One region of the Paenibacillus sp. NMA1017 genome, then DNA from elsewhere that is predicted to be linked to it. Evidence: riboswitches for the same ligand, from Rfam matches in the RefSeq annotation. Region 1 holds a riboswitch; the other holds the start of a gene.
What was found. A riboswitch is a leader RNA that binds a small molecule or an ion and turns the genes downstream of it on or off. The one in region 1 is predicted to bind cyclic di-AMP.
Positions count from the first base shown of each region.

Region 2: linked by a shared signal. The riboswitch ahead of AC5ELV_RS04655 (hypothetical protein) and the one ahead of AC5ELV_RS25285 (C40 family peptidase) in region 1 are both predicted to bind cyclic di-AMP.

Region 1 is NZ_JBZXYR010000019.1:12,659-20,645, forward strand. Features, by position in the region: gene AC5ELV_RS25250 (PAS domain S-box protein) at 1-59, shown strand, start outside; gene rluF (23S rRNA pseudouridine(2604) synthase RluF) at 111-812, shown strand; gene motB (flagellar motor protein MotB) at 948-1,775, opposite strand; gene motA (flagellar motor stator protein MotA) at 1,768-2,562, opposite strand; gene AC5ELV_RS25270 (hypothetical protein) at 2,750-3,043, shown strand; gene AC5ELV_RS25275 (4a-hydroxytetrahydrobiopterin dehydratase) at 3,161-3,460, shown strand; gene AC5ELV_RS25280 (GNAT family N-acetyltransferase) at 3,539-4,045, opposite strand; gene AC5ELV_RS25285 (C40 family peptidase) at 4,349-4,849, opposite strand; cyclic di-AMP (ydaO/yuaA leader) riboswitch at 4,855-4,992, opposite strand; gene AC5ELV_RS25290 (hypothetical protein) at 5,269-6,096, opposite strand; gene AC5ELV_RS25295 (M1 family metallopeptidase) at 6,108-7,987, opposite strand, start outside.
Region 2 is NZ_JBZXYR010000001.1:1,010,243-1,018,229, reverse strand. Features, by position in the region: gene AC5ELV_RS04680 (ABC transporter permease) at 1-568, shown strand, start outside; gene AC5ELV_RS04675 (carbohydrate ABC transporter permease) at 581-1,462, shown strand; gene AC5ELV_RS04670 (alpha-L-rhamnosidase-related protein) at 1,505-3,841, shown strand; gene AC5ELV_RS04665 (helix-turn-helix domain-containing protein) at 3,971-4,171, opposite strand; partial or broken gene AC5ELV_RS04660 (glutathione peroxidase) at 4,597-4,827, opposite strand; cyclic di-AMP (ydaO/yuaA leader) riboswitch at 5,294-5,466, shown strand; gene AC5ELV_RS04655 (hypothetical protein) at 5,582-5,977, shown strand; gene AC5ELV_RS04650 (potassium-transporting ATPase subunit F) at 6,160-6,237, shown strand; gene kdpA (potassium-transporting ATPase subunit KdpA) at 6,387-7,987, shown strand, end outside.

The sequences.
Region 1 (7,987 bases):
GCACAGAGGGAGAGGGAACGACAGCCCTGGTGCAGCTTCCGATTGCTAAGCCGGAGTAACGGACTGGCGAGCAGGAGGAAGTGTGTTAGTAGAAATGGAGGGTACACAGGTTGCGCATTAACAAGTTTATCAGCGAAACCGGTTTTTGCTCGCGCCGCGAGGCGGACAAGCTGGTAGAGAGCGGCCGCGTGACGATTAACGGCGAAGTGGCTGTGCTGGGTAGTCAAGCGGAAGAAGGCGATGATGTTCGCGTGAACGGCAAGCCACTGCGCGAGAAGTCCGATCACGTCTATATTGCATTGAACAAGCCGGTGGGCATCACAAGTACCACGGAGAGCCACATTAGAGGCAATGTTGTTGATTTTGTGGGGCACCCGCAGCGGATATTCCCGATTGGACGCCTGGATAAAGATTCGGAAGGTCTCATTTTACTTACCAATGATGGAGACATTGTGAATAAGATTTTACGGGCAGAAGGCAAGCATGAGAAAGAATATATCGTAACAGTGGATCGCCCTGTCATACCATCTTTTGTACAGGGCATGTCCAGTGGTGTGAAAATACTCGGTCAGCGGACGCTACCTTGTGAGGTGACGCGTGTATCTGAGTATGTATTCCGTATTATCCTGACTGAAGGGAAAAATCGCCAAATCCGGCGTATGTGTGCAGCCTTCGGTTATGAAGTTAAAAAACTGCAACGGCTGCGAATCATGAATATTCGGTTGGGGTCCCTTCAGAAAGGTGCCTGGCGTGATCTGACAGAGGCTGAGAAGCAGGAGCTTGGCCAGATGCTCGATTATACGCTTAGCTAATGCCAGAGGGGCTTCGTATAGCCTACAGCGTATGATCCTCGTATCTGACAAGCCAGATTATAGGAAGCGCTAAACAAAAAGGCACCAGCTGCATAAAAATGCGGCGGTGCCTTTGTTCATATAACATATGCATAATCAACCTTCATTCGAGCTTGAGGTAGGACTGATGACTTGTGTCCCGTTCTGATATTTGCGGAGAACAGATATTTCAACACGACGGTTTTTGGCGCGTCCTTGACCATCTTGATTGCTTGCCAATGGACGATACTCGCCATAACCGATGGATACAAACTTGGTTGGATCGAGATCTGGATTGAGCAACAAGATGCGCAAGAAATTCAGAGAGCGCTTGGCGCTCAAATCAAAGTTGGACGGGAACTGGCTGTTGGAGATCGGTACATTATCCGTGTGACCCGATACGATAACATCATAGCCAGGGAACTGCTGGAGCATACTAGAGATGGACTTGGCCAACTTTCTCGCTCCCGGTTTTACTTCGGCTTGCCCGGATGAAAACAGGGCATTATCACTAATGGTGATCATCAGCTGTGATTGGTTCAGCTTGGTATTCAGCAGAGGTGACAGGCCGTTATTTTGAATGTATTGATCCATTTGTTTTTTAAGCTTTTTTAAATCTTCTTCTTCCCGCTGGGCAAGCTGTTTCTGCAGTTCAGAGGTAGAAGTAGCTTTCGATTTTAAGGGTTGTGACACTTGTTCTTTATTTTTGCCCATATCCATGGATTGTGACGACGGATTTGCGGCCGAGTGATCCAGCACGCCAGTGCCGCCACTAAAAGCTGCACTCAGGGATTGAGCCATAGTTTCAAATTTTTTGGCGTCGAGCGAGCTCATACCGAATAAGACAATGAAAAGAGCCAACAGAAGGGTCATTAAGTCGGAATATGGCAACAGCCAGCTTTCGTCAGCATGCTCTTCATGCGGTTCATGTCTCTTTTTACTCACTGGAATCGCCATCCTTCTGGGTCATCGTAGCCCGTTCGGTCGGAGTCAGGAAGATCGTCAGTTTCTGACTGATGGCAATCGTCGATATCCCCGATTGAATGGAAAGCAGACCTTCGACCATCATTAATTTAAGCTCCACTTCTTTTTTGGACAACCGTTTCAGCTTGTTGGACATCGGATGCCACAGGACATAACCTGTAAAAATACCGAGCAACGTCGCAATGAAGGCTGCTGCAATGGCATGAGAGAGCTTTTCCATGTCACTAAGGTCGGCTAGAGCGGCGATCAGACCTACAACCGCACCGAGTACCCCGAGCGTTGGAGCGTACATACCGGCTTGGGAGAAGATCAGCGCGCCAGAGCGATGTCGATCCTCGGTAGCATTGATATCCTCCATCAGAACGTCCCGTACGAATTCCTGATCATTGCCGTCAATAATCATTCGCATGCCGCCACGCATAAAGGGATCGTCGATTTCCTCTACCTTGGATTCCAAGGCGAGCAGACCTTCACGACGGGTAATAGATGCCCACTCGGTAAACGTACCGATGAGCTCTTTGCGGTCTAACAGTTTTTGTTCGGTGAAAATAACCTTGAACAGCTTCGGAATCCGTTTGATTTCTGCCATCGGGAAGGCCATAAATATACTCGCTGCCGTTCCGACGAAAATAATCATGTAAGCAGCGGGATTATTGACCAGATTGACGACCGGAGCGCCTTTTAAGATCATCCCGACGACCAGTGACAAAATCCCGAGCACAAGTCCGATAATGGTTGAAATTTGCATGATACACCTCATCCATGAGAATAGATTTTGAATCCTTTCATGCCGCCGGGGTCGTCCTTGCCCCAAGCGCGTCATTACAAGACGGATTATAGTATTTATCGACAAAACTCTCTTTTTTGTTAAGTGCGAATTTCCGGTATAATAAGGTGATTATGTATTGAATGGCGGAACCATTGGAGGAAATGGCATGGGAGTAAAGCATGGGCGTGAGTATGAACAAATTTTGAACGATTTGACAGAGGCTGTGGGACGCATCCCAGATAGCTATGAATTTTTTGAGATGGAAGCAGAAGATTGGGACAGGCTGGACCCAGCGGGACGTCAGGAAGTCAATGAAGCTTTGGCAGAAGACTTATTTTATGCACTGGGTACAGAGCCCACAATCACTGTAGGCAGTGGCGTTGTGATCTATGAGCCGGAGCAGCATCGTATCTATGTACTCATTGGGGACGAGGAGCTGACGTCAGTCCCTTTGATTTGAGGTCCGTCTTATGGATTTATCAACGGGGCCGTGGTAATATGTACACCAATATATCGTAGTTTTGGCCGTATTTAAGCGGTCGAAAGGCTTCCGTATAAACGGGGAGGAGTTCGTAACATGCCTTTTACACAAGAAGAGATTGAAGCACATCTGGAGAAACTGGAGGGCTGGGAACTGGAGGAAGGACGTTGGATCGTTCGGAAATATAATTTTTCCAGTTTTATGAAAGGGATTGCATTCGTGGATGAAGTTGCCGCTATATCTGAAGCATTCAATCATCATCCATTTATTACGATTGATTACAAGACCGTGACTCTACGTTTGACCTCTTGGGACGACGGCGGTATTATGGCCGTGGATATTAAGGAAGCCCAACAATATAATGAAGCTTTTGAAAAAATGCGCAGCAGTCATTGAGCTTGTAATGATCTGTCGTATGATGATAAAAGCGCCTTCGCTATACAACATCGCGGTTGTATGCCGAAGGCGCTTTTATCATAGAACCTGGGTTGGGTGCTCGGGACGATATACCATACAATAAAATGGTTTTTTGCCATCGGGAGTCTGGCGTTCATAGGTATCTGTAAGCTCAAATCCAGCCGCCTTGTAAGCCCGGATAGCGCGCCCATTCCAAGTGAGCACCTCTAGATCAATTTCATTCTTCGGATTGCGTCGTTGGGCTTCCTCTGCAATGGCACGGACAAAATCAGCGCCTTTGCCATGTCCGCATCTTTCAGGATGCATTCCAAGACCTAGCCGTGTCACACCAATCATAGGAAAATATTGAGCAAATCCCGTCAGCTTGTTCTCTTCATCCAGTACGGCAACATATTGCTCTTGGCGAAGCGCGGGACTTCCAAATTCGACTTCAAGCGCCTTCATTTGTTCCCAGGGGAGCCAACCGTATATATTATAAGGTGGATCATAGCGCCACTCACAGATTGCAGCCGCTTGATGCTCGTCCATCGGTACGATCCGATAGTTGGATATTGAGGCAGGCATGTGTTCCATCCTCCTTTTACAGGTACTTCAATCATTAACAACAGATTGTAGACAAGTTGCAGGGGAATGGCAAGCGTGTTTATTTCAAACCCAAGTCGGTTATACATTCAATAAGAAGGAATTACTGCTCATATGCTCCCCCAGCGGTGACGGTAAAACCGACGATGTTCGCTAAAACTGAAACCTTTTGTGGCTTCAGTTCGTCAGTTATGATAATAATTGCTGATGGTGTGGACATAAAAAACCGCAATTCGATTCCGGCCAGAATCAAATTGCGGCTAGGGTTAGCTTGCTGTGCGTTAGTTATTCTACGTTATCGTCATCAGGAATTTCTGAAGCTACAGAATGGTAAGCGTCTGTGCTCATAATTCTTTTTGCACCGACATAGCGGTTAGCGTAATAATTTTCGTTCAGTGAGCTAACTACTACACCACGTGAAGTCGAGGAGTGGGCAAATTTCCCTTCACCTACGAAGATACCTACATGGGAAATGCCTCTTCCTGTGGTGTTGAAGAACACCAGGTCCCCAGGTCTCATTTCATCGCGGGATACAGAAGATCCCATTTTGAATTGTGATCCGGATTGATGCGGAAGTTTAATTCCCAGTTTGTTGAATACATACATTGTGAAGCCGGAGCAATCGAATCCCTCGAGTGTAGTGCCTCCGCTTCTGTAGCTCGTTCCTTTGGCATCTTGAATGACCTGGTCCATCTTAGAGTCTGCATATGCACTGCCGCCACCGAATGTAAAAGATGTAAAGGCAATGGCAAGACCCATAGCTGCGATCGTTAGCTTCTTCTTCAAAAAAAATATACCCCTTCCAATGCCTGCGAGGTTAGCTTAAGGATTCGGTAGAAGGTTCCCCTATGACCACTCTGTTGCGAGATCAATTCACCCAAACTGGTTCCCCCGCTTCCTAGGTGCCAGGAATTAGGCTTAACTTAAGATGTGCACCTTGGAGAGCAGTATTCACAATAACGATATTTTTGAGATAAAGGTTACAATAAAGATTACAAAGTTGTTACTATCAGTTCACTGCGATTATTGTAACAAAGACGGCTGGCTTTGGCAAATGTTTCATTGCAAAAAGTTACAAAAAAAATCTGCTCCTAATGTCCCAGGAACAGATCTTGTTAACAGTATTCAGTTATGTGTCGTTTGCGCGGGTATGAATCAAGGTTTTTCGACAGACGGAAATGAAGTAAAAAACATAAAGGCAGGGATTAGCTTCTATTGGAGATATCGGTATGCCATAGTCTGTACTGCGAACTGATATGCCACAGCCTGACCAGACTAGTAACAAAATGATACGATTGCTGGAGAATGAGCGCCAGCATACCAGTCCAAATCATCGCCACGGTGCCAAATAGACCGAAGACCAGCAGCACACAAGCACCGAGCAAAAGAGATATACCGACAGCTGGGAGGAGCTGGCGAAAGAAGGCGAGCAGGGACGATAGTATGGCGTGACCACCGACAGTACCCAGTTGCATATACAGGATGCACTGCCGAATGAACCATCCGTATGCCATCCATCCCATGGCATAGGGCAACAAATGCAGCAGGTAAGAGGGAGATTGAAGCGTACCTGCTACAATAGGGTAGAGTCTCGGTACTATCCAAAAGGCGGGAAGCAACAGCAGTCCCAACTCGATGATGTAATACAACAGCGACGACATGCCATGGCGTTTCATACCCTTGAAAAAGGACAGGCTTTGCGGTTCAGTCGCATCGGTATGCAGGCTTTGATATATTCCGGCTCTAATGAAGGGAGTGATCAGTATGCGTAGTACAGTCGCCCCTAGCAGTATCCACAAATACACATGTACTTCCCGGCTGTCCATCAGAGCAATCTGGCTCTCCATCCAAAACAAGGTCTGTCCCAGCTCGTTTTGACCCTGATCAGGATAACGAAGCAATAGCGGGATAACGGCAGACTGCACCAGCCGATAGAGAAACACCCCCCATAGTAGTCGATACAGAAATAAAATGATAACGATATAGAATCGTATGCGCACCAGCGCCCAGCCCTCTTTTATAACAGTCCGCATCTATAGACACCTCACCATGACAGACTTCCAAGCAGTGTCTCCAACAGCTTGGTTACACTTACACTCCAACGGGTTTGTTGCTTTTCGTCCAATTCGGCTTTTAGGCTATTGTTAATATGCTTGTTCTCCAGTGCAATGGTATATAGAGGATCAAGGGTTACATAGGAAACGGGAGAAGTACTTTTGATCCGAAAAGTTGTGCTTTTGCCCGCGCCGTCCCAAGCCTTGAATATCGTTGTCCCATCCTTGAAGGTAAATTGGACGGGAATCTTGGGGTAATCCGCCCCTTTTTTGCTGACCGTCACGACGGCTTCATATCCATTCTCCAGCTTGTGGTTCGTGATATGATCCACTGAAAAGTCTGCCATCTGGCCGTCATATACATACTGTTCAAAATAGTGGCTCCATGAGCGTCCGGTGACTCTCTCCACGATACGTTGAAAATCCTGGGAGGACGGATGCTTGAATCGGTACGTCTGTACGTAGGTCCGCATAATCCGATCCATTTTTTTCATACCGACCTGACGTTCAATGCCCCGTAGTACCAGCTTGCCTCGAGAGTAGGCATTTTGCGCGTACTCAGCAGCCGAGCCGTACTTCCATGACTCACGGTTTAGCGGCTGTGGGGAGGCTACCTGTCCCGATTGTAATGGCAAGTTGGGGGTAAGCCCATATTCTTGCTCCATAAGCCGCTCCTCTGCATAGGAGGTGAAGCCTTCATCCAGCCACGGCTCCTCAAATTCATTATTGGCTACCATTCCATAGAAATATTGATGTCCAATCTCATGAACTAATGTCCGTTCCAGACTATAGCCAGGATTCAGATTACCCGCAGCAGCGGCCGTGATGAGTGTCGGATACTCCATGCCGCCAGCTCCATTGCCTAATTTGGGTGGAACGACGATGGACAGGGTGGAATATGGATAAGGCCCGTACCATTTGCTGTAGTAGGAAAGAGCGGCCTTCGCTGCGCTCATATAGCGTCCTTTGAGCTCCTTGTGCGACGGGTCAAGGTAGAGCTTGATTTTGACACCAGGGACTTCAGCAGAAGAAAAGGGTTCTTCTACGGTTACAAAGTTGGGTGAAGCGGACCAGGCAAAATCGTGTACATCATCGGCATAAAATTGATATATTTTTTGGCCGTTCTGTCGGACGGCACCACGGGTGGGAAATCCGGTCGCTGCTACGATATGAGTTTCAGGCACCCGAATCCGTACGCTGTAAATTCCAAAATCGGCATAAAACTCGGAGTTACCATGATACTGGTGGAGGTTCCAGCCCTCCTCGGCGCGTCCACGCTGCCCTGCAGTCTCGTAGACACTGAGCTTCGGGAACCACTGTCCTGCCATTACAAAATCATCTGTCGCACCCATACGAGCAAAGATGGCAGGCAGTTTTACCTCAAACTTCATATATAATGTGATTTCTTCGCCACCTCGTACCGGCTTGGGTAGACGCACCTTCATAAGCGAACGGTCGCCTGCGTTACCGTCATCTGGCTGCACATATTGGGTGCGGTGCATGAGAGATAAACCGTCTTCTGTTTTTAGTTCAGTCAGCGTCATGGAGCCAAAGCCGTCTTTGGGCATGGTGTCTCCGCGCAGCTTCCCCCCGGATTCCTTCATAAAGGTGGTTTCCATGGAAGAGAAGGCATTCGGGTATAGATGAAGATATAGATCATTCACGGTTTTCTTGCCCGGATGCTTCCAGGTCAGTGTCTCAGTGCCTCGCAAAACCTGTCCTTTTTCCAGAGACACATCAATGTGGTACTCTACCACCCGTTTGCTGAGGATTTCTGTAGCGGGCTGTGGGGGGTTCTTGGGCAGGTCAGGCAGAATGTTTGCCCCTAGAGGCTTGCCCACATTTGGGGCAAGCGCAGACTCAGACAGGG
Region 2 (7,987 bases), on a different contig from region 1:
TCAATTGATTTCTATCATTATCGTGGCTTATATCGGTTATGCCTTTTTGAGCGTGGATACCGGCCTGTTGAACAATAGTCTTCTGCCAATGTTGGGTATAGACCCGGTTTCCTGGTATGCGGAACCTGTTTATTGGCCCTTCATATTGACCTTTACTCATTTGTGGAAGGGCCTTGGCTATTCCTGTATTATCTATCTCGCCGCAATCATCGGGATCGACCGCTCCTTGTATGAATCGGCGGAAATCGACGGGGCCGGCAAATGGAAGCAGATCACCTCGATTACGCTGCCGTTGCTCAAACCCACCGTTATTGTGCTGGTGCTGATATCGATCGGAAAAATTTTCTACGCTGACTTCGGCCTCTTCTATCAAGTTCCGCTGAATTCAGGGGCGCTATACAGCACAACCAATGTGATCGACACCTATGTATACCGCGGCTTATTGCAAATGAATGATATCGGCATGTCTTCAGCAGCGGGCGCTTACCAATCCATTGTTGGTTTCTTCCTTGTCTTGCTGGCCAATTATATCGTCCGAAGAGTGGATAAGGACAATGCCCTGTTCTAGGAGGTGAATGAAATGACCCAACAGCGAAATTTCTGGTTTCAGGCCGGGATTCATCTCGTATTGATGATCCTGGCGCTCGCGAGCATTTTGCCGTTTTTGCTGCTTGTGATCTCCTCGTTTACCGACGAGACGACCTTGACTTTAAACGGCTACTCTTTTTTTCCAGAGAAGTTCAGCTTGAAATCCTATGAATATCTGTTTGAGCAGGCCCCTATGCTGTTGCGGGCTTACGGAATTACGCTACTGGTGACCGTTGTCGGAACCGCATTGGGACTCATAATTACGGCCATGCTGGCTTATCCGCTGTCGAGAAGGGATTTTTCGAAACGGAATGTATTCTCGTTTATCGTATTCTTCACGATGCTATTCAATGGAGGACTGGTTCCTTCCTATCTGATGTGGACGCAATTTTTCCATATTAAAAATACGATCTATGCGCTTATTTTTCCGAATTTGCTTGTCAGTGCGTTTTATGTCATTTTGATGAAAAACTATTATTCCAATAACATTCCTCCCGAACTGATCGAAGCGGCGGAGATTGACGGGGCTGGAGAATACAAGACATTTTTTCACATCATTATGCCTTTGTCGCTGCCGATTCTGGCTACGGTGGGTCTGATGCTCGGGATCGGTTATTGGAATGACTGGACCAATGGCTTGTATTTTTTAACAGATCCCAAATTATTCAGCCTGCAAAATGTGCTGAACCGGATTTTAACGGATATTCAATTTTTGAGCAGCAGCACGGTTAGTCAGAAGGTGAACACGGAATTGCCAAGCTCTGGCATCCGCATGGCCATTGCCGTCGTGGGAATGGTGCCGATTCTGGCATTGTATCCGTTCTTCCAGAAATACTTTGTCAAAGGCATCACCATTGGAGCCGTAAAAGGATAAAACTGCACAGCAGGAAGGGAGGAAGAGCCCCGTTTGGCATACATGGCCGGACGGGGCTCGCCAATTCAGATGAGTTTACGATCAACTGGAAGTCACAGCCATTGGATTTGGACCCGGGACGCTTATGATCGGAATCGGGCTGCAATTATTTTTTTTCGCAAGGAGCTTGTGCTGGAGCAGGGCGTGAAATCTGCGGTGTTTAAGATCAGTGCCGATTCACGGTACAGGCTTTATGTTAATGGGGTTTCCGTGGCGCAAGGACCTTGTAAGGGCGACTGTCACGTCTGGTATTATGACGAGATCGATGTGTCCAAGGAACTGCGCCAGGGTGTCAACGTCTTCGCAGCTATTGTGCTGCGCTATCCCCAAGAGCATGATAAGGGCAATCATTCGGTGTGGAGAACGGAAATGCCGGGGTTTTATGCGGACGGGACAATTATGCTGCAAAATGAAGAGCGTCTCACGTTCGGCACGGATGATACCTGGAAATGCTTCTATGCGGATCACATCCGTGTAGGCAAAGGCAATCCCTATTTCGAACCGCTGCAAATTACGGAACAGGCGAAAGGGGATGCCCGGTCTTTTGGCTGGAAGCAAGAGGGTTATTCCGACCTGGAATGGGGTCATGTGTTTGCTTATCCGCAATCCGGCGTCAAAAAGGCGGTCAGTCCCGGCGGGTTAAGTCCAAGACCGATCCCCTTTATGTTTGAGAAGCCGCGAAGCTTCGATAGCGTGGTATGCGCAAGAACGCCGGAAACCGATGTTAAGGCATGGGAGAAACTGATCGGAGAAGAAGAAGCGTTAACGATTCCGGCCGGTACAAAGGCTGTTGTGGAGATTAGCGCCGGGGCGGAGACGACCGGATTTTTGGAGATGGCATTTGCCGGAGGAAGAGGTGCCAAGCTTTCCGTTCTTTGTGCGGAAGCTTATGTTTACCCTGTAGATGACCAGGCGGCCCGTCCTGCGGTTTTCTTCAAGGGAGATCGCACCGATTTCCAAAGCGGCTATTTGCCGGGCGTGGCGGATGAATACGAAATCGGTGGCTTCGGTTCTGTGGAGCGGCCCGAAGAATACGAGCCCTTCTGGTTTCGGACCTTCCGGTTTGTGCAAATGGCCGTCGAAACCGGAGCGGAGCCGTTGACGATCGTCCGCTTGGGCTATCGCGAGACCGGATACCCGCTCGATGTGCAGACGAAGGCGGAAGCCTCTGATCCTTCGCTGTCCGGAATCTGGGACATCAGTGAGCGGACTTTGCGTCTTTGTATGCATGAAACCTATGAGGACTGCCCGTATTACGAGCAACTGCAATATGCGATGGACTCGCGCTCGCAAATTTTGTTCACTTATGCCATCGCCGCGGATGATCGGCTGGCGACAAAGTGCATCGACGATTTTTTCCGATCCCAGCGTTATGACGGCTTGACGAACAGCTGCTATCCTTCTACCGGCCCCAACGTGATCCCCGGGTTCTCCATTTACTACATTTTAATGATTCACGATCATATGATGTATTTCGGTGACCGGAAGCTGGTCGAGAAGCTGCTGCCTTCCGTGGAGAGAGTGCTCAGGTTCTTCGATGATCGCCTGGATGAAACCGGGTTGACGATGAAAACTTCGGAGGGAGGCATGGGGGATCCCTATTGGTCCTTCGTCGATTGGGTGAGGACCTGGGACAGAGGGGTTCCGAACGCGATTCGTTACGGTCCCGTCACCTTCGACTCGCTGTTATACCGGATGGGGCTGCAAGCGGCGGCGGATTTGGCCGGTTATTCAAATCGGCCTGATTTGGCGGCAAGTTTCCTGAAGAAAGCTGAAGGCATCAAACGTGCCGTGCTCGCTCACTGTGCAGGCAAGGACGGCCTGATTCAGGACGGCCCGGGATTTGAGGAATACAGCCAGCACGCGCAAGTATTCGCCGTATTGACGGATGTGGTTACAGGCCCTGAAGCCCGCAGGCTGATGGAAATCGCTTTGGCCGATGAGCACATGGCCAAGTGTTCCGTGGCAATGGCATATTATCTGTTCCGGGCGCTGGAGAAGGTGGGACTCTATGAACGAACCGATGAATTATGGGGCTTATGGAGAAATATGCTGAAGAACAAGCTCACGACGCTCGTGGAAGATGATGTCAGCGAACGCAGTGACTGTCATGCATGGGGGGCGGTCGTCCTGTATGAGCTTCCGTCTGTCATCTTGGGCGTAAGACCGGCGGAGCCGGGATATGCAAGTGTTCGCGTCAACCCGGTTCCCGGTTATTTGGACTGGGCGAAGGGCGAGGTCATCACTCCGAAAGGAGCCATCAAGGTCCAGTGGGCCAAAGGCGATGACGGAAACATCGATTTAAGCGTGGATGCACCGCCGGGAGTACGGATCGTTTGATCATCGGCACCTATTGAACAAGCTCTTGAATTTTTCCCTAGGGGAGATTCAGGAGCTTGGTTTGTTAAAAACAGAAATCGAGATAAAGAATCAAAAAAAAAGATATTTTTACAAGCTATAGCATCAATTTTACTGTATGTCATAGTTCGCAAAGATTTCTATAAACTTGTGGATCATATCTAGATTTTGAGTTTTAGGGCTGGTCTTGTTAAGCTCCCAGTTATGAATTGTCTTTTCATCAACTCCCATTCGTGCACTTAATTCTCGCTTGGTCAGACCATGATAATGTCTGTTTTTTTTATTTTCTCTCCCAAAGTGCCTTCCTTGCACTGAAGCAGCCTAAGCCTTCGAAATTGGATGACATTAAAGTAACGGCCTCTCACTAACAGATTGACTGCTGCTAGTTTGGTAGGATTAAACATGAAATATAAGTCGCTTGGCAGTAAGTGAGTGCTACAAAATTCTTCAACTTCGAAATGGACAAACCCGTTTCCCGCAAACAGCTAATGAAACGCAGCCACTCAATATGTTCTTCTTCATTTTTCAGCAAGGTGTCCAATCGTAAACAATTCTTTAGCCATTTGATTCGTCCTTTCAAACACGCTATCATTAATATATTTCATAGAGGATTGGGATTCAACTAACGGAGAACGTTAGCTCAATATTGCAGCGGCAGTCTAGGACTTTATTTTCTCGTCCAAGACTACCGCTGTTCTTATAGCTGGGACCAGTCTAATACTTTATTTTCTCTGGACACCTAATACGCCTGGAGCGGTGTGGGGAAGGTAGCGAAATAAAGGGTGTGCCTGATCACCATTGACATCTGTCTTGACGAACATCGGAAAGGTAACCCCGTAGTTGATCTGGCAAAACTCCGAAATTTCCTCACTGGAACCCGGCTCTTGTTTGGCGAATTGGTTGCTGGGGAATCCCAAAGGGAGTTCTTTTCCTTGCAGGGTTTTGGCGCCGTATTCATAAACGATTATGGTATCCCTTCTAATTCGATATTCTGCAATTAAATTGTAGGCAATTTAAAGAAGGGTTGCAAGTCTGGAAAAGCTGTATTAAGCCTTCAGCCGCTGTAAAATCGAATTTTGTTCAAAACAGTAAATCGCAACGCAAATGGAGCGAATTAAGGTGTTTCTTCTTATAAAAGCAGGTTCAATCGGTGTTTAGCTGGTACATATAGCGTATTTTCTTCTCTTTTTACAAAAAAAGGCCAATAACGCCTTACCTTACGCCAATATTGACATGCTTGTCATTTTCAAAAAGGGATGAAAAACAGAGATTGAAGGAGCTGTGAGAAGCATAATTGTATTGTAAGCGTTATTATTAATCTTCTATGCTCTAAAGGCCGATTTATAACCCCGCAGTTATGCTTTACAGTCTTCCATGCGCGGGTGTATGATTCAAGACGTAATTTCAAATTAACTTGAATGAAGCAACAACGAAATGTCTATAGCGCTGAATTTTGCAGTTGCAAAAGCGGGGGAACCAATCGAGACTGTACGGCTTCGGAAGCCGTGTGTCTCATGGGGTGAATTTTCCGGTCAAGTGCCAGAAATAGGGCGACTCTCACGTCCGAATCCGACAGCTAACCTCGTAAGCGTACAGGGAGAGGCAACAAACCGCCGTGTGCAGCCATGGTTTATTTTATCATGGATATGTAAGAAGCCGGAGGAAAGCCTTTTTCCTTCGGCTTCTTTTTGTTGTCTTTTTATACCGGGAGAGGAGCTACTGATGGAAGGTCGGTTAATTATTGTCACTGCACCGAATGAAGCGGGCAGAAGTTTTGTGAAATTGCTTATTTTCAAAAAATTGGCGTTTGCAGTTCTCACGAATAGCGCCCAGGAGGAACGACAACTCAAAAAAATGGGTGTGGAGCACATTGTCCGCATCAATACCATGCAAGCGGGAAAATGGAATTTTCCAAAAAAAGAAATTGGTAGTGTGTATTTGTTCGAGAACAGCTTGAATCTGACTTGCCGTTTCCTGCAAATATGTCGGCCACTAACATCGGAATCGATCTATGTTATTACGCACGGCTGTAATCCACAAGGAATTTATCGGGGATTGGGAGCGGACCATGTGATCTACACATTGAACGGAGAGGTGGGTTTTCTGCTGAACGGATAAGCACTTATAACATAGTTGTTTTATGATTTTATGATGAAATAAGAATGGCGATCTAAGGACCGAACGGAGGGTATAAACATGATGGATATATACATGCTGCTCGTCATGGCTGTGAGTTATGGAGTGATACTGCTGTTTGTACGCTGGTGTGATGCGCAGACCTCTAAAGGAGGACGAAGAGGATGATCGTTATACTTGGGCTTACGGCTATTGTATTTATGTATTTAATCTACGCACTCCTGAACCCTGAAAAGTTCTAGTTAGCTATAGGGGATAGAGCGGGTGGAACAACAGATCTGAATGGTAAGCATCATAAGTAGCAGGTTTTCGCAAACGTGTGCACATGTTTGGTGCTCTGAAGCAGGTCTGTTGTTCCAAACGTAGGAGCATTTTGGAGGAGGAATAGAGGATGGAGCTGCTTCAAATTGGAATTGTGATCGTCATATTGCTGCTCTTGGTAAAGCCAGTGGGCACCTATATGTATCACGTATTCTCGAATGAACCCAATCGGACGGATCGGATTTTTGGCGGAACAGAAAAGCTGATTTATAAGGTAGTAGGATTGAAGAAGCTGGAGAGCATGCGTTGGACTACGTATGTTATGAGTTTCATTGCAACGAATGTCGTTCTTGTGGCGATCAGCTACTTGCTGTTGCGTTTACAGGGAATGCTTCCCGGTAATCCGGTTGGAAACAGTAATATGGAAGCATCACTAGCTTTTAATACAGTAATCAGCTTTATGACGAATACGAATCTCCAACATTATAGCGGAGAAAGCGGGCTTACGTATCTGACACAGATGGCGTTCGTCACGATGATGATGTTCACTTCGGCTGCTTCCGGTTTTGCGGTTGCTGCGGCTTTTATGAGAGGATTGACGCGGCGCGGTGAAGGGATGGGCAATTTCTTTCAGGATTTTATTAAAGCCATCATAAGGATTTTTCTGCCGCTGGCCTTTGTGCTTACGCTGGTGCTGGTTGGATTGAAGGTACCGCAGACACTACAGCCTACGGCGGATATTACGACGCTGAGCGGAACACAGCAGCAGATTTCTATGGGACCCATTGCTTCTCTGGAGTCCATCAAGCATTTGGGGACGAACGGGGGCGGTTATGCGGGAGCTAACTCTGCGCATCCTTTTGAAAATCCAAGTCCTTGGACGAATGTGCTGGAAATTTTGGCAATGTGGGTAATGCCGGCTTCGTTGCCGTATACCTTTGGATTGTTTGCTCGTAATCGTAAGCAGGGCTGGATTATTTTTAGCTCCATGATGGTATTGTTTCTTATTTTTCTATCCATTACGTATGTGTCTGAGAAGACAGGTAATCCGTTAATCCAGACACTGGGTGTGGATGCTTCTCAGGGAAGCATGGAAGGGAAAGAGGTTCGTTTCGGCATTGGACAATCGGCTTTATTCACTGCGGTCACAACAGCGGCAACGACAGGTTCAGTCAATAATATGCATGATACACTAACTCCGCTGGGTGGCATGGCTGCTTTGGGAGAAATGATGCTAAACGTCATTTTTGGCGGCAAGGGTGTCGGACTGATGAATATGCTGATGTATGCGATTCTGGGTGTGTTTATATGCGGACTGATGGTCGGGAGAACTCCAGAATTTATGGGAAGGAAAATTGAAGGCAAGGAAATGAAGCTGATCGCGATTGCCATTTTGGTACATCCGTTTCTCATTCTCGCCCCAACTGCGCTTGCGTTTATGAGTCATTGGGGATACGATGCGGTCACTAACCCTGGCTATCACGGGTTAACTCAGGTGCTCTATGAATATGCGTCATCTGCCGCAAATAACGGTTCGGGATTTGAAGGTCTTGCGGATAACAACGTATTCTGGAACGTGACAACGGGGATGGTTATGTTCTTTGGACGATATGTATCTATGATTGCATTGTTGGCTGTGGCGGCTTCGTTGAATGCCAAAGCACCGACTCCAGTGACGACGGGGACACTGCGCACGGACAATAAGCTATTTGGAGCCATTCTGATCGGGGT